DNA from 3 places in the Waltera acetigignens genome. Region 3 is predicted to be linked to each of the others. Evidence: predicted binding sites of a transcription regulator. Region 3 holds the regulator's gene; each other region holds the start of a gene.
The links. Region 3 encodes Rex, which represses fermentation and respiration genes when NADH is low (regulators of the CRP and FNR family bind a similar motif). Its sites were predicted from a motif close to ATTGTTAANTANTTAACAAT; they were not measured.
Positions count from the first base shown of each region.

Region 1: a site for Rex is predicted at 2,615-2,634, ahead of OCV96_RS12980 (4Fe-4S dicluster domain-containing protein). Genes of this name have one in related genera too.
Region 2: a site for Rex is predicted at 3,490-3,509, ahead of gap (type I glyceraldehyde-3-phosphate dehydrogenase). Genes of this name have one in related genera too.

Region 1 covers NZ_JAOQJO010000013.1:120,609-125,458, forward strand. Annotated here, with positions in the region: gene gltX (glutamate--tRNA ligase) at 1-98, opposite strand, end outside; gene OCV96_RS12975 (trimeric intracellular cation channel family protein) at 241-891, opposite strand; gene OCV96_RS12980 (4Fe-4S dicluster domain-containing protein) at 1,069-2,589, opposite strand; gene tyrS (tyrosine--tRNA ligase) at 2,757-3,980, opposite strand; T-box leader at 4,078-4,351, opposite strand; gene OCV96_RS12990 (NAD(P)H-dependent glycerol-3-phosphate dehydrogenase) at 4,451-4,850, opposite strand, start outside.
Region 2 covers NZ_JAOQJO010000001.1:435,730-440,579, reverse strand. Annotated here, with positions in the region: gene OCV96_RS19570 (hypothetical protein) at 1-5, shown strand, start outside; gene cls (cardiolipin synthase) at 98-1,678, shown strand; gene OCV96_RS02025 (2-thiouracil desulfurase family protein) at 1,710-2,126, shown strand; gene OCV96_RS02020 (DUF3783 domain-containing protein) at 2,126-2,494, shown strand; gene OCV96_RS02015 (histidinol-phosphatase HisJ family protein) at 2,508-3,329, opposite strand; gene gap (type I glyceraldehyde-3-phosphate dehydrogenase) at 3,566-4,579, shown strand; gene OCV96_RS02005 (phosphoglycerate kinase) at 4,673-4,850, shown strand, end outside.
Region 3 covers NZ_JAOQJO010000016.1:101,503-106,352, reverse strand. Annotated here, with positions in the region: gene OCV96_RS14870 (DUF3800 domain-containing protein) at 1-438, shown strand, start outside; gene OCV96_RS14865 (ABC-F family ATP-binding cassette domain-containing protein) at 618-2,549, opposite strand; gene OCV96_RS14860 (redox-sensing transcriptional repressor Rex) at 2,688-3,329, shown strand; gene OCV96_RS14855 (hypothetical protein) at 3,486-4,124, shown strand; gene OCV96_RS14850 (NAD(P)H-hydrate dehydratase) at 4,126-4,850, shown strand, end outside.

The sequences.
Region 1 (4,850 bases), on a different contig from region 3:
TGCTTTGCAATCAAAAATTCATATAATGCGGACCGCAGATTACCTACATGCATTTTACCGGTAGGGCTGGGTGCGTATCTTGTTCTGATCTTTGTCATTTTCTCCTCATTTCCGCAGGCGATCCGTATCCGTTCTGTACCTTCCGGCCTACGCTTCCCTGCTTATATATTCCTGTTCGCCCTCTCTCAGAAGGCAGAACTACTTCCTTATTCTACCGCCTTTTTTCAAAAACTGCAACAGTTAAGACAAGGTTTTCGGATGGGGCAGATTCCACCGAAAGTGTGCCGCCAGAAACCGGATCGCCATGACCACAAAGGCAGCGATAAATACCGCGGGAAGTCTGCCGATACTGCGGTACAGCCAGACGCAGCAGATACCGCCTACCAGAGAGGCACAGGCATAAATATGCTTTACGAAAATATACGGTTCCTCTCCCGCCATCATGTCACGCATCAGACCGCCGCCCACGCCGGTGAGCATGCCGATAAATACCAGCAAAAAGGTATTGTCCGGATAGCCGTTGTCGATGCCAGACATCACACCCAGGGAAGTAAAAATTCCCAGTCCTACAGAGTCCATGCCTAACATCGCTTTGTCATAAAAGGTTCCCAGTCTGCCGCTCAAAAGATCCTGTTTGATATAAAGCAGTATAAAAATAGCCAGTGCTGTAGCCACCGAGACACCGACATATACCGGTTTCTCCAGTGCCGAAGGTAATTTCCCAAGGATCACGTCTCTGGTCATACCACCACCTACAGCCGTCACCACGCCCAGCACACAGATGCCGAAAATATCCATCCGTTTCCGGATCCCCACCATGGCACCTGATGCTGCAAAAGCGATGGTTCCTAAGATTTCCATGAAAAATATAATACTGTCCTGAATGTTCATAAAATAGTTTCTCCTAAAAGTTCTCCACGCTATTTTATAGTATCTTTCCCGAAATAACAATATGCCATTTGTAACTATTCTGAATAGTTTCTCTAATTTTATCTCTATGCGCGCAACAAAACCGCCACGGTAATGTGACGGTTTCGTTTTCGGGATATATCTGTTCTGTTGCAGTGTTTATTCTTTTTCCAGTTCCACCATTTCCTGATCCACACTTTCATCAGGCACTTTCTTCTCAGCTTCGTTCTTGAACTTGTCCACGGCTCTGGCTGCTACGGGGATGGCGATGTTGGTGCCTGCTCCGGCAATACAGCCTCCGGGGCAGGCCATACCCTCGATCAGGCAGCCGTTCATCTTACCTGCTTTGGCAAGGAGCAGGGCCTTCTTACATTCCGCCAGACTCTCCGCATGTTGGATATTCACAGGTGTACCGGGATAATATTTCTCGATGCAGTCCTTGATAGCATTGGCAACACCGCCTGCCACACCATAACCTCTTCCGGCAGAGGTGGCATCCTTCATCTCGTCCATAGCTTTAATCTCATCCAACAGAATTCCCTTGGCTTCGAACATACCGGTCAGTTCCTCAAAAGTGATAACAAAGTCTACATCGGAACGAACGGTACGTCTGCTGGCTTCCAGCTTCTTGGAAGCGCAGGGGCCAATGAATACTACGGACGCATCCGGATGTTCCTGTTTGATCAGACGGGCTGTTGCAACCATAGGTGTCAATTCATTACTTATCTTATCAATGGTCTCAGGAAACAGATTCTTCGCCATCACAGACCAGGAAGGACAACAGGATGTCAGGGCAAACTGCTGCTTACCGGTAGCAACCTCCTTCACGTAGTGTTCCGCTTCCGCCATACATCCCATGTCAGCGCCCAACGCTGTCTCATAGACATCCGCAAACCCCAATTCCTTCAACGCTGTCTTGAACATCTCAGGTGTCACCTTCGGACCGAACTGTCCGGCAAATGCAGGTGCTACCTGGGCTATGATCTTCCGTCCGGACTGCATGGCACGGATCAACTGGAAGATCTGAGACTTGTCAGCAATCGCTCCAAAGGGACAGCTTACCATACACTGACCACAGGATACACATTTTTCATTGTCGATCACGGCTCTTCCCACATGGTCAGATGTAATAGCTCCAATACCGCAGGCAGCCTTACAGGGACGCTCTTTATGGCAAATAGCATCATAAGGGCAGATCTCACGACATTTTCCGCACTTGATACATTTTTCCTGATCAATGACAGATTTCCCATTCTTCATGGAAATCGCACCCTTGGGGCAGACACTCTGGCAGGGATGTGCCAGGCACCCCATGCAGGAGCTGGTCACCTCATAACGGTTCTCCGGGCAGGCATTACAAGCCGACGGAATGACCTGCATCAGAGGGGGCTCATAATATTTTTCATCAATATTACTCTCTTCCAGTCCCTGTGTCAGATGTCCGGGATGCTCACGGTTCTCCGGGCGTAAACTCATCCCCATGGCCAGACGGATGCGCTCACGGATGATCGCTCTGTCACGATAAACGCTCTCCCAGAACTCCGACTCTTCATAGTCTACGATCTTATAAGGCAGCGCCTCCATATCATCCTTCAGATTTGTGGAATTGTAAGCCAGATTAGCCACTTCCTTAAATACCCTTCTTCTCCGCTGTCTTACCGGAGTATCGATCCCTCTCATGCTGCTCATATCATAATTACCGCCTTTTGATATTTTTTTAACACACTAACCATATTAAACCATATCATATCCATAAATGCAAGAAAAATATCAATAAAAATGGGATCTCACACCGTTTTTACGTGAAAGATCCCATCCTTAGAATTTTCTGTTATTCTTATCTTTTATTACTTCATAACGACTCTCTTGAAGTTCTTCTTACCTCTGCGGACTACCAGGCCCTCTCCATCAAACTGCTCGGGAGCGTAAGTAGTCTTTACATCGGTAACTTTCTCATCTGCTACGACAACACCGCCCTGTTCTACAGCACGTCTTGCTTCACTGCGGGATGCAGACAAACCGGATTTTACCAGAACACCGAGAATATCGATCTTACCATCCACAAAATCAGCCTCTGTCAGCTCGCTGGTAGGCATCTCTGCAGCATTGCCACCGGTAAACAGTGCTCTTGCACTCTCCTGTGCCTTTTTTGCTTCTTCTTCGCCATGTACGAGATTGGTCAGTTCGTATGCCAGAATCTCCTTCGCCTGATTCAGCTGGCTGCCTTCCCATTTGTCCATCTCATCGATCTGCTCTAAGGGCAGGAAGGTCAGCATTCGCAGGCACTTCAGAACATCGGCATCTGCTACGTTTCTCCAGTACTGGTAGAACTCGAAGGGAGTGGTCTTGTTGGGATCCAGCCATACGGCACCCTTCTGGGTCTTACCCATCTTCTTACCCTCGGAATTTAACAGCAGGGTGATGGTCATGGCATAAGCATCCTTACCCAGCTTTCTGCGGATCAGCTCGGTGCCTCCTAACATGTTGCTCCACTGATCATCACCACCGAACTGCATGTTGCAGCCGTATTTCTGGTATAAGGTCAGGAAGTCAAAGCTCTGCATGATCATGTAGTTGAACTCTAAAAAGCTTAAGCCCTTCTCCATTCTCTGCTTGTAGCACTCTGCGGTCAGCATACGGTTAACACTGAAGTGTGCTCCCACATCTCTTAACAGTTCCACATAGTTCAGATTCAGCAGCCAGTCCGCATTATTGACCATCAGTGCCTTACCGTCGCCAAAATCAATAAAACGGCTCATCTGCTTCTTGAAGCAGTCTACGTTATGCTGGATCGTCTCCTTGGTCATCATGGTACGCATGTCACTTCTGCCGGAAGGATCACCAATCATTGCAGTACCACCGCCGATCAGAGCAATCGGCTTGTTGCCTGCCATCTGCATTCTCTTCATCAGGCACAGTGCCATGAAATGTCCCACATGAAGGCTGTCTGCGGTAGGATCAAAGCCGATGTAGAAGGTAGCCTTTCCGTTATTGATCAGTTCCTTGATCTCCTCTTCATCTGTCAGCTGTGCCAGCAGTCCTCTTGCTTTTAATTCGTCAAATACTGTCATTTTCTCTTCTCCTTTTTGGGTTCTTTTTACTCTGTATACCTTTTTTACATTTTGGGGGAATCGGCTCCAAAGGCACTAAAAAAGCCCGCCCCTTTTTCAAAAGGACGAGCTTAATCACTCGTGTTACCACCTAATGTTCCCGCCAGACTCACATCTGACAGCTCAGTAAGTATCTATCAATACTTCGGCCGATATCGGTGCCTGCCGTCCTGATCTACTTGTTCGGGATCCTCTGATAAAATCTACTGATCCTTCTCTTTCCACCGGCTGCTCCGGGATGTATTCCTGCTCTGCTTCTGTGCGCCTCTCACCGACCGGCTGCTCTCTGTCAGAAGTGGAGGAACAGTACTTCTTCCCTTCATCGCATTCTTCTTATCCTATGTTTGCGCTAAACATGACCTTATTATAGCCAGTCTGCGTTTTTCTGTCAACACTTAAAATTTTGCTGCTGGCAGGAGCCGCCTCCGGGTCTATTCTTCCGGCCAGGGCAGATGGGATACTTCCAGCTTCTTATCACGAAGCATCAGTTCCTTCACCGCCTGATCCGCAGACTTGCCGTCAAACAGCACTTCGTTCACCTGTTCAATGATAGGCAGCTGCACATCGTATTTTTTCGAAAGCTCCATGGCAGCCTTGGCGGAATACACGCCCTCTACCACCATCTGTACTTCCTTCATGGCTTCCTCGTAGGTCTTTCCCTGTCCGATGAGGATACCGGCACGACGGTTACGGGAATGCATGCTGGCGCAGGTCACGATCAGATCTCCGATACCGGTCAGACCGCAGAAGGTCTCAAAATTACCACCCATGGCAGTACCAAGTCTTGCGATTTCGGTAATGCCTCTGGTGATCAGCGCAGCCTTCGTATTA
Region 2 (4,850 bases), on a different contig from region 3:
CATAGAATATACCCATGGCTGTCTGTGCGCAGTGCAGGCAGCCTGTAAGGGGGAGATTACTTATGATCTGGCAGAACGAAAGAGAAAAGAGGACATTATGGGTAAGAAAAAGCAGATGCGTTCTGAAGTAAAAGGGAATGTGAAAAACAGTATAGGAAGAATTGCGTTTGCAGCATTGGCTGTGCTCTTACAGATCGGCTGGATATTGATATTGATGATCAAACTGTATCAGTATTCTTCAGTGATCTCTCTGCTGACCAGCCTGTTTGCGCTGGTAGTGGCGCTCAGGATTTATGGAAAACATACCAATGCCGCATTTAAGATGCCTTGGATCATTGTAATATTGGCATTTCCTGTATTCGGTCTGTGTATTTACGGATTGTTCGGGCATAAAGAGGCTATGCATAAAATCATCCGGAAATTTGAGGATGTGGATGCACAACTGATTCCTCTGAATGTGCAGGATGAGACCATATTGCAGCAGCTGGAGCAGGAAGATCCTCTGCTGGCAAATCAATGCCATTATATCTGGAAGTATGGTAATTATCCGGTGTATGACACGACAGCTGTGAAATTCTATCCGGAAGCTTATCTGGGATACGAGGAACAGCTTAAGGAGCTGGAGAAGGCAAAGCACTTTATATTCCTGGAATATCATGCCATAGAGGAGGCAGAGGCTTTTGCACGGCTGAAGGATGTATTGGCAAGAAAGGCTGCCGAGGGCGTGGAAGTCCGTATTCTGTACGACGATGTGGGCTGTATCGGTTTTCTGGACAAAAGCTTTATCGACCGGATGAATGCCATCGGGGCGCAGTGCCGGGTGTTTAACTATGTAGTGCCCTTTTTAAATATTTTCATGAATAACCGCGACCATCGTAAGATCATGGTCATCGACGGAAAAGTAGGATTCACCGGTGGATATAATCTGGCAGATGAGTATTTTAATATCACGCATCCTTACGGCTACTGGAAGGATACCGGTGTGAAGCTGACCGGCAGAGCGGTACAGAATTTTACCATGATGTTTTTGGAAATGTGGAATGTTATGGGACAGGCGGATACAGATTATGAAAAGTATCTGAAGGCATCGCAGGAAGGTGCGGAAGATGGAAATGTGCAGAAGGCATCCGGCTATGTGCAGCCCTATGCGGATTCTCCACTGGACGGAGAGCCGGTGGGTGAGAATGTCTACCTGAACCTGATCAAGACGGCGAAGAAACGCCTCTATGTGGCAACTCCTTATCTGATCATCAGTGATGAGATGACGAGAGAGCTGGGACTGGCGGCAAAACGTGGCGTGGATGTACGGGTATTTACCCCGGGTATTCCGGATAAAAAAATCATTTACGGTGTGACCAGATCCTATTATTCCGGACTGGTGCGTCAGGGTGTGCGGGTTTATGAATATACCCCGGGCTTTTTGCATGCGAAGCAGATGCTGTGTGATGGGGATACGGCGACCGTCGGTACTATCAATATGGATTACCGGAGCCTTTATCATCATTTTGAAAACGGTGTGTGGATGCACGGCTGTGATGCCATCCGGGATATTGAGGCGGATTTTGATAAGCTGTTACAGGATAGTGAGGAAGTCACCGATAAATACCGGGATGGAAGGAAAAATATGGCAGTGAGAGGCTGGCAGTGTATCATGCGCCTGATCGCGCCGTTGCTGTAACAGACATAATAACGGAAAGCTGGAGATTACGATGAAAATACTGGTCAGTGCCTGTCTGCTGGGCGAAAACTGTAAATATAACGGGAAAAATAATTACAGCGAGCGTGTGGCAAAATATCTGGAAGGGCATGAGGTGATCCCAGTATGTCCTGAGGTGCTGGGAGGACTTCCGACCCCGAGGGATCCGTCGGAGATCGTGAGCGGTGAGGTCATAAACTGTAAAGGCGTAAATGTGGACAGGCAGTTTCGGGAAGGCGCAGAGGAGGCTCTGCGGATCGCCAAAGAGAATGGCATCGATCTGGCAATCTTACAGTCACGAAGCCCCAGCTGCGGCGTAAAGCAGATTTATGATGGAAACTTTACCGGTAAACTCATCCCCGGACAGGGAGTATTTGCACAATTGCTGGAAAAGAACGGCTTCCGGGTGATGGACTGTGAGGAAATATAATGGCAAAAATATTATTGTTTGGCGTGAGTACACAAAAAGACCGGGCTGTGCGTGTGGCAGCGGAGAAAATAGGTGTGGATGTGACGGCGGTGAACCGCAGGGACTATGGACAGAAGATCGGAACACTGGCGGAAATCAGCGGTTTTCATAAGAATGGAAAAATATATAACGGTCCTGATTTTGCAATGGAAATGCTGGTGTTTTCCGGAATGGATTCGCAACAGGTGGATGCATTCCTGGCAGAATATAAGGCAACCGGCTTACCACCGGTTGCCCTGAAGGCGATTGTGACACCGTATAATGTCTCATGGACAGCGGATGCGTTGCTTCGCAAGCTGATGAAGGAACACATTCAGCTTGGAGGATAGGGAATAAAGAAAATTACAGCTTGTGATATTCCGGGCTGCGCTTTTCGTAGATTGTGTAATATTTGAAACCGCACAGCTGAAGGATCTCGGAGGCAAGATCCAGATAGGATCCCACATCCTGAGGTTTGTGGGCATCGGTTCCTACGGTGATGATCTCACCGCCCAGCTCATGATAGCGGCGCAGAACATCGGTACAGGGATGAGGCTGTCTGAGACCGTAGCGGAAGCTTCCGGTGTTCAGTTCCAGACCTTTTCCCTGCTGCACTAAAAGCTCCAGGATCGGATCAATGGCATCCTTATATTTGTCATAGGAATAGTTCTTGTCCTTGGTGGGAGCCACACGGACGATATAGTCCAGATGTCCCAATACATCATAATCGTCATGGCATTTCAGATTCTCCAGTGTCTCTGCAAAATAAGCCCGGATGGCTTCTTCCTCGGAGGAGAATTTCTCGAAATATTCCGGATAATAGGGATCCATTCCTTTGCAGAGATGAGTGGAGCCGATGACGAAATCAAAATCATAGGCGGAAATAAAATCTTCGTTGCGGTCGGCCAGATGAGGCTGCAATCCCAGCTCCACGCCGAAGAGGATCCGCATTTTCCCTTCATATTTCGCGCGGCAGCGGAGCACGTCGTACAGATAGGAATCCGTATTCAGTAAAAAGATTGTTCCCGGTCCTTCCTCGGTGCGGGGATAATCAAAATCGTTATGCTCGGTAAAACACATGGTCTCCAGTCCCAGAGCAAGACCTTTATCGATCATCTCCGGCATGGGAGCCTGGGAATCTCCCGAAAAAGAAGAGTGAAGATGACAATCTGCTTTGATAGACATATTTTTCATCCTTTCTGGTTATCATAATACGAACCTATTATAGCAAAAATGAAGGGAAAAACCATAGCATTTCTAAACAAACTGTAAAATTTACCACAAAATCACAAATATTTTTCATTTACATCTTGAATTATAATCAGGAATTAGGTAAAATGTCTTTGCTGATAAAATTTTGACAATCTGTGAATAACGGAAAGCCAAAAGATATAAAATTAAAATTTTAGGAGGAAACTAAAATGGCAGTAAGAGTAGCAATTAATGGTTTTGGCCGTATTGGTCGTCTTGCATTCAGACAGATGTTCGATGCAGAAGGATATGAAGTAGTAGCAATCAACGATTTAACCAGCCCTAAGATGCTGGCACATCTGTTGAAGTATGATTCTTCTCAGGGTGTTTACAAGTATGCAAGCACCGTTGAGGCTGGCGAGGACAGCATCACCGTTAACGGCAAGACCATCACCATCTACAAAGAGGCTGACGCAAGCAAGCTTCCTTGGGGTGAATTAAAGGTTGATGTAGTTCTGGAGTGTACCGGATTCTACACCTCTAAGGAGAAGGCTTCCGCACATATCACTGCCGGTGCTCGTAAAGTTGTTATTTCTGCTCCCGCAGGTAACGACCTTCCTACCATCGTATACAATGTTAACCACAAGACCCTGAAGCCCGAAGATACCGTTATCTCCGCAGCTTCCTGCACCACCAACTGCTTAGCACCTATGGCTAAGGCTCTGAACGATTGCAGACCTATCATGAGCGGTATCATGACCACTGTTCACGCTTATACCGGTGACCAGATGATCCTTGACGGACCTCAGAGAAAGGGCGATCTGAGAAGAAGCCGTGCAGGCGCTTGCAACATCGTTCCCAACTCTACCGGTGCAGCTAAGGCAATCGGCTTGGTAATTCCCGAACTGAACGGCAAGCTGATCGGCTCCGCTCAGCGTGTTCCGACCCCTACCGGTTCTACCACCATTCTGGTAGCAGTAGTTAAGGGCGCTGTAACCAAGGAAGAGATCAACGCAGCAATGAAGGCTGCTTCTACCGAGTCCTTCGGTTACAACACCGATGAGATCGTATCTTCCGATATCGTAGGCAGCACCTACGGTTCCATCTTCGATGCAACTCAGACCATGGTTGCTCCTATGGAAGATGGCAATACTCAGGTACAGGTTGTATCCTGGTATGATAACGAGAACAGCTACACCTCTCAGATGGTTCGTACCATCAAGTACTTCAGCGAGTTAGCATAAGCCGACAGGCGTTAACGCGTAAAGACCTATCAGGGTCCGGTCTTACAAGGACCGGGCCCTTTTTAGATACTAAAATAATTGGAGGTTAATACCATGGGATTAAATAAGAAATCTGTAGATGACATTAACGCAAAGGGAAAGAGAGTCCTGGTAAGATGCGACTTTAACGTTCCCTTAAAGAACGGTGAAATCACTGACGATACCCGTATCGTTGCAGCTCTGCCTACCATCAAGAAGCTGATCAACGATGGCGGCAAGGTAATTCTTTGCT
Region 3 (4,850 bases):
AAAATTATTATGAAAATGATGAGTTTTGTACGTCGTTTGAATATAAACTTTAAGTCAATATACATAGAAAAGAAACATATAGAGGATTCTATAGAAGCAACCGGAAAGCTTAGTAAGCAATTGGCTGTATTTATTCGTGATAATTATGCTTTCTTTTGCAATTATGATACTGTTAAGATATATTATGATAATGGACAAGTGGAGGTAACAAGAATTCTATCATCAGTTTTTAACGCATTATTGGAAAACGTTGAATTTCGTAAGGTAATTCCAGCTGATTATAGATTGTTTCAAGTTGCAGATTTGATATGTACACTTAAGTTGACGGAACTAAAGATGGAGAATCATTTGTTGTCAAAATCAGAAATATATTTTTTCAATGATGAGAGAACATTAAAGAAGAATTATTTGAAGCCGCTATCAAAGAAAGAATTGTAGAGCAAAATTATAGAAAGAATCGGTAGACAGTAAAATGTCAGCCGGTTCTTTTTATTTTATCCAGAAAATGATGTAATATTGTGTTATATTGCAGTTAGTGCAAGAACAGGTAGTAGTTTAAACAAAGGAAGGGCATAGCCAACGACTTTATCGTTGCTGTGCCCTTCCCTTAAAAATATTTACTCTGCCAGTTCTTCCCACTGCTCGTATAATTTCTCCAACTGTTCCTGGCAGGAAGTCTGCTCTTTGGACAGCTCCTGCAGCTTTGCCACCTGGGTGCCGATGGCGGGATCGGACATTTCGGTGTCGATCTCGGAGATGCGGGCTTCCAGTTCGGCAATCTTTTCTTCGCATTTTTTCAGGTCGTTTTCTTTCTTGCGGAGTCTCGCCTGTTCTTCCTTCTGGGCTTTCCAGTCCAGTTTGACTTCGGATTCTGCAGCTTTAGCTGCAACTGTGTTATCTGCGTCAGTATTCTGCGGAGCACTGGCTTCTATGGCAGCCATCACCGTGTCGTGCTTTTCGAGATAATAGTCATAATTTCCAACATAATTTACGAATTGTCCCTCCGTCAGATCCAGGATCCTGTGGGCGGTACGGTTGATGAAGTAACGGTCATGGGAGACATACAATATGGTACCTTCGTAACCGTTCAGGGCATCTTCCAGTATTTCCTTGGACATAATGTCCAGATGGTTCGTTGGCTCATCGAGGATAAGGAAGTTCGCATTGGAGAGTACCAGCTTGGCGAGAGATACACGACCGCGCTCGCCGCCACTCAGATCACTGATACGCTTGAAAACATCCTCCCCGGTGAAGAGGAAAGCCGCCAACACATTGCGGATCTGGGTATTGTTCAGGTAGGGATAATCGTCGGAGATCTCTTCGAACAATGTCTTGTCACTGTGCAGGACATGATGCTCCTGATCGTAATAGCCGATCTCCACATTGGAACCTAATCGGAAGGTGCCCTGATCGGCAGGAACGAGACCATTTAAGATCTTAAGCAGAGTGGTCTTGCCGCTGCCATTATCACCGATGATCGCCACGTGTTCGCCGCGCTTGATCTCGAAATTAACATCGGTAAAAAGCTTATGGGAATCAAAGCTTTTGGACAGATGCTCCACAGTCAGCACATCATTGCCACTTAAGATCCGGGGCGTCAGTGTCAGCTTCATATCCGTGCGGACCTCGGAGGGTTTTTCGATGACCTCGATCTTGTCCAGCATTTTCTCACGGCTTTCCGCCCGTTTGATGGACTTTTCCCGGTTGAAGGATTTTAATTTTTCGATGACCTCTTCCTGATGTTTGATCTCACGCTGCTGGTTCATATAGGCATTCCAGGCAGCAACGCGCAGCTGTTCCTTTTTTACGGCATAATCGGAGTAATTGCCCATAAAGGTTGTAGCCTTGGACTGGTCGATCTCGATGACTTTCCCGGCGATCCGGTCCAGAAAATACCGGTCGTGGGAGACGATGAGAACGGCTCCCTTGTAATTCAACAGATAAGTCTCCAGCCAGGCGATGGAATTCATATCTAAGTGGTTCGTCGGCTCGTCTAGGATGATGAGATCAGGGTTCTGTAACAGAAGCCGTCCTAACGCCACACGGGTCTTCTGACCGCCGGAGAGTGTGGCAACCGGCTTGGAGAATTCATCTTCGGTAAATCCCAGTCCCTTTAACACACCGACCAGCTCACTGCGGTAGAGATAGCCGCCGCCGGTCTCGAAAGCATGGGTGAGAGAGGTGTACTGCTTCATCAGGTCTTCCAGCGCATCTCCTTCGGCATGCTTCATATTGTTTTCGCATTCCCGGATCTTTTCCTCCAGGCGCAGCAGATCCGCCTTGACAGATAACAGTTCCTCGTAAATGGTGTGAGAGGTGTCCACAGTGCTGTTCTGTGCAAGGTATCCCAGGGTCTTGTCCCTCGCCAGAACCACCTGCCCGTCATCGGGAGTCATTTCCCCTACGATGATGCGGAGCAGTGTCGTTTTCCCGGCACCGTTGATGCCCACGATGGCAGCTTTTTCATGATCCTCTATATGAAAAGAGACATTTTTCAATACCTGATTTTCTACAAATGCTTTTGAAATATTCTGACAAGATAATATCATGGTAGTAAGTATCCTTTATTTCCAACCCACGGAGACCGGGCTTTTTAAATTTCATTGTAACGAAAAGAAGAAAACCTGTCAATTCATTGACAAGTTTTTAACACATGGTGTATACTAAAAAAAACGGAGGTGAAAGTATTGGAAGTAAAAGAAATTTCACAGGCTGTGATTGGCAGACTGCCCAGATACTTTCGATATTTGGGGGAATTGAAGGATGAAGGTGTGGAACGTATTTCTTCGCAGGAACTTTCCGGACTGATGAAGGTGACCGCATCCCAGATACGTCAGGATTTTAATAATTTCGGCGGTTTCGGCCAGCAGGGCTATGGATATAATGTAGAATCTCTGTATCGTGAGATTGGTAAGATCTTAGGACTGGATAAGCAGCATAATTTCGTCATCATTGGAGCAGGCAATCTGGGAAGAGCGCTGGGCAATTATATGAACTTCGAACGTCGTGGATTTATCTTCAAGGGAATGTTCGATGCGAACCCGGAACTGGTGGGTAAGGATGTCCGTGGCGTGAAGGTTATGCCCATGGATCAGCTGGAATCCTTTATCCGGGAGAAGGACATCGATATCGCTGTACTGACGATTCCCAAGACCAGTGCTGTGGAAGTGGCAGATAAGCTGGTGGCTAACGGGATCCGTGCTATCTGGAATTTCGCTCATGTGGATCTGAATGTTCCCGAGGGAATTCAGGTGGAGAACGTGCATCTGTCTGACAGCTTAATGAAGTTATCCTATAATATTAACCGTTACAGTTCAGACATGAAATAAGCAAGCGTATGATTGCTTATTTCATAGGCGGAGTGTCTGAAAATGAATAAAAGGAAAAGTCGCAAGGCGATGACGGATGCGAAGCAGCCGCTTTTATGAATTTCAGCGCACCGAGAAATAATACAACATGAAGTAAGGCATCAAAGGAGTGATTTTATGGGCAACGGTAACGCAGAAGAAAATGCACAGGACCGACAGGCTGCTTTCAAAAATGCATTGACGGGAAAGCATCTGCCCGTACTCACCCTGGATAATAAATGGTATCGGTTGTTGAATAAGACCGGTTCCGTTCCGCTAAAAGAAACGGAAGATGCCCTGAATCAGCTGTTGAAACGACAAGGTAAGCTCAATACCGAGTCGAAGGATATCCGGAATCTGAAAAAGAAGCTGATGAAAGAAATCGTCCCTATGGTGGATGAGGCGGAACAGCAGGGCGAAAACAGTAAGCTGAACAAACAGATCGAGGATCATAAGCGCCTGATCGGGGAATGCAATGAGAAGCTGGAAGCATACGAAGATGAGTTAAAAGATATCCCCAGAGAGATCGAAAGAATAAATCTTCAGCTTATGATGTTTACTATGGACTGCTGCTATGATATTATGAAGGATAATGACAAACAGATCAAAGAGACTGCGGAGTGGGTGGGTGCGATCCGTATCGAACTGAAAAAACGTCTGATCGAAAAACAGCAGATGGAACAGCAGAATCAGGAGATCTACAACTACATGCATGATATTTTTGGTGCAGAAGTGGTCAATCTGTTTGACATGAAATATAATCCGGAGCAAAAATAGTATGAGATATCTGGTAACTGCACAGGAAATGAAGCAATACGATAAAAATACCATAGAGTACCTCGGCATCCCGGGGCCGGTTCTGATGGAAAGAGCGGCTCTGGCTGCGGAGGATTTTCTGAAAGAGCGCTTTGATGCCGTGAAGGAACGGACAAAAGTGCTCATTTTTGCTGGTATGGGAAATAACGGAGGAGACGGTCTGGCTTTGGCGAGACTTCTTGCGGCGGACGGTTATACGGTATCGGTACGACTTGTGGGAGATCCGGAGAAAGCCACAGAGCAATGGAAGAGCCAGTGGCAGACCCTGCAACATTTTCCGGTGAAGACAGACAGTAATACGCAGGCAGATGAATATAATGTGATTGTAGATGCCTTGTTCGGTGTAGGATTGAGCCGCCCGGTGGAAGGCATCTATGCGGAAGCCGTAGAAGAGATGAATGTGGCGGAAGGATTTAAGCTGGCACTGGATGTTCCCAGTGGGATCTGCTCGGACACCGGCCGGGTGCTTGGTTGTGCTTTTCTGGCAGATGCAACGATTACTTTTGGTTTCTGTAAGAGAGGCCTTGTAATGTATCCGGGAACCGATTATGCTGGGCAGGTACACATTGCAAATGTGGGGATCGGACCGGAGAGCTTTCTGGGACAGAGCCCGGAGATGTATACTTATGACAGCTGTGAACAGCATCTGCCGGACAGAACATCCTCCGGGAATAAGGGAACCTTCGG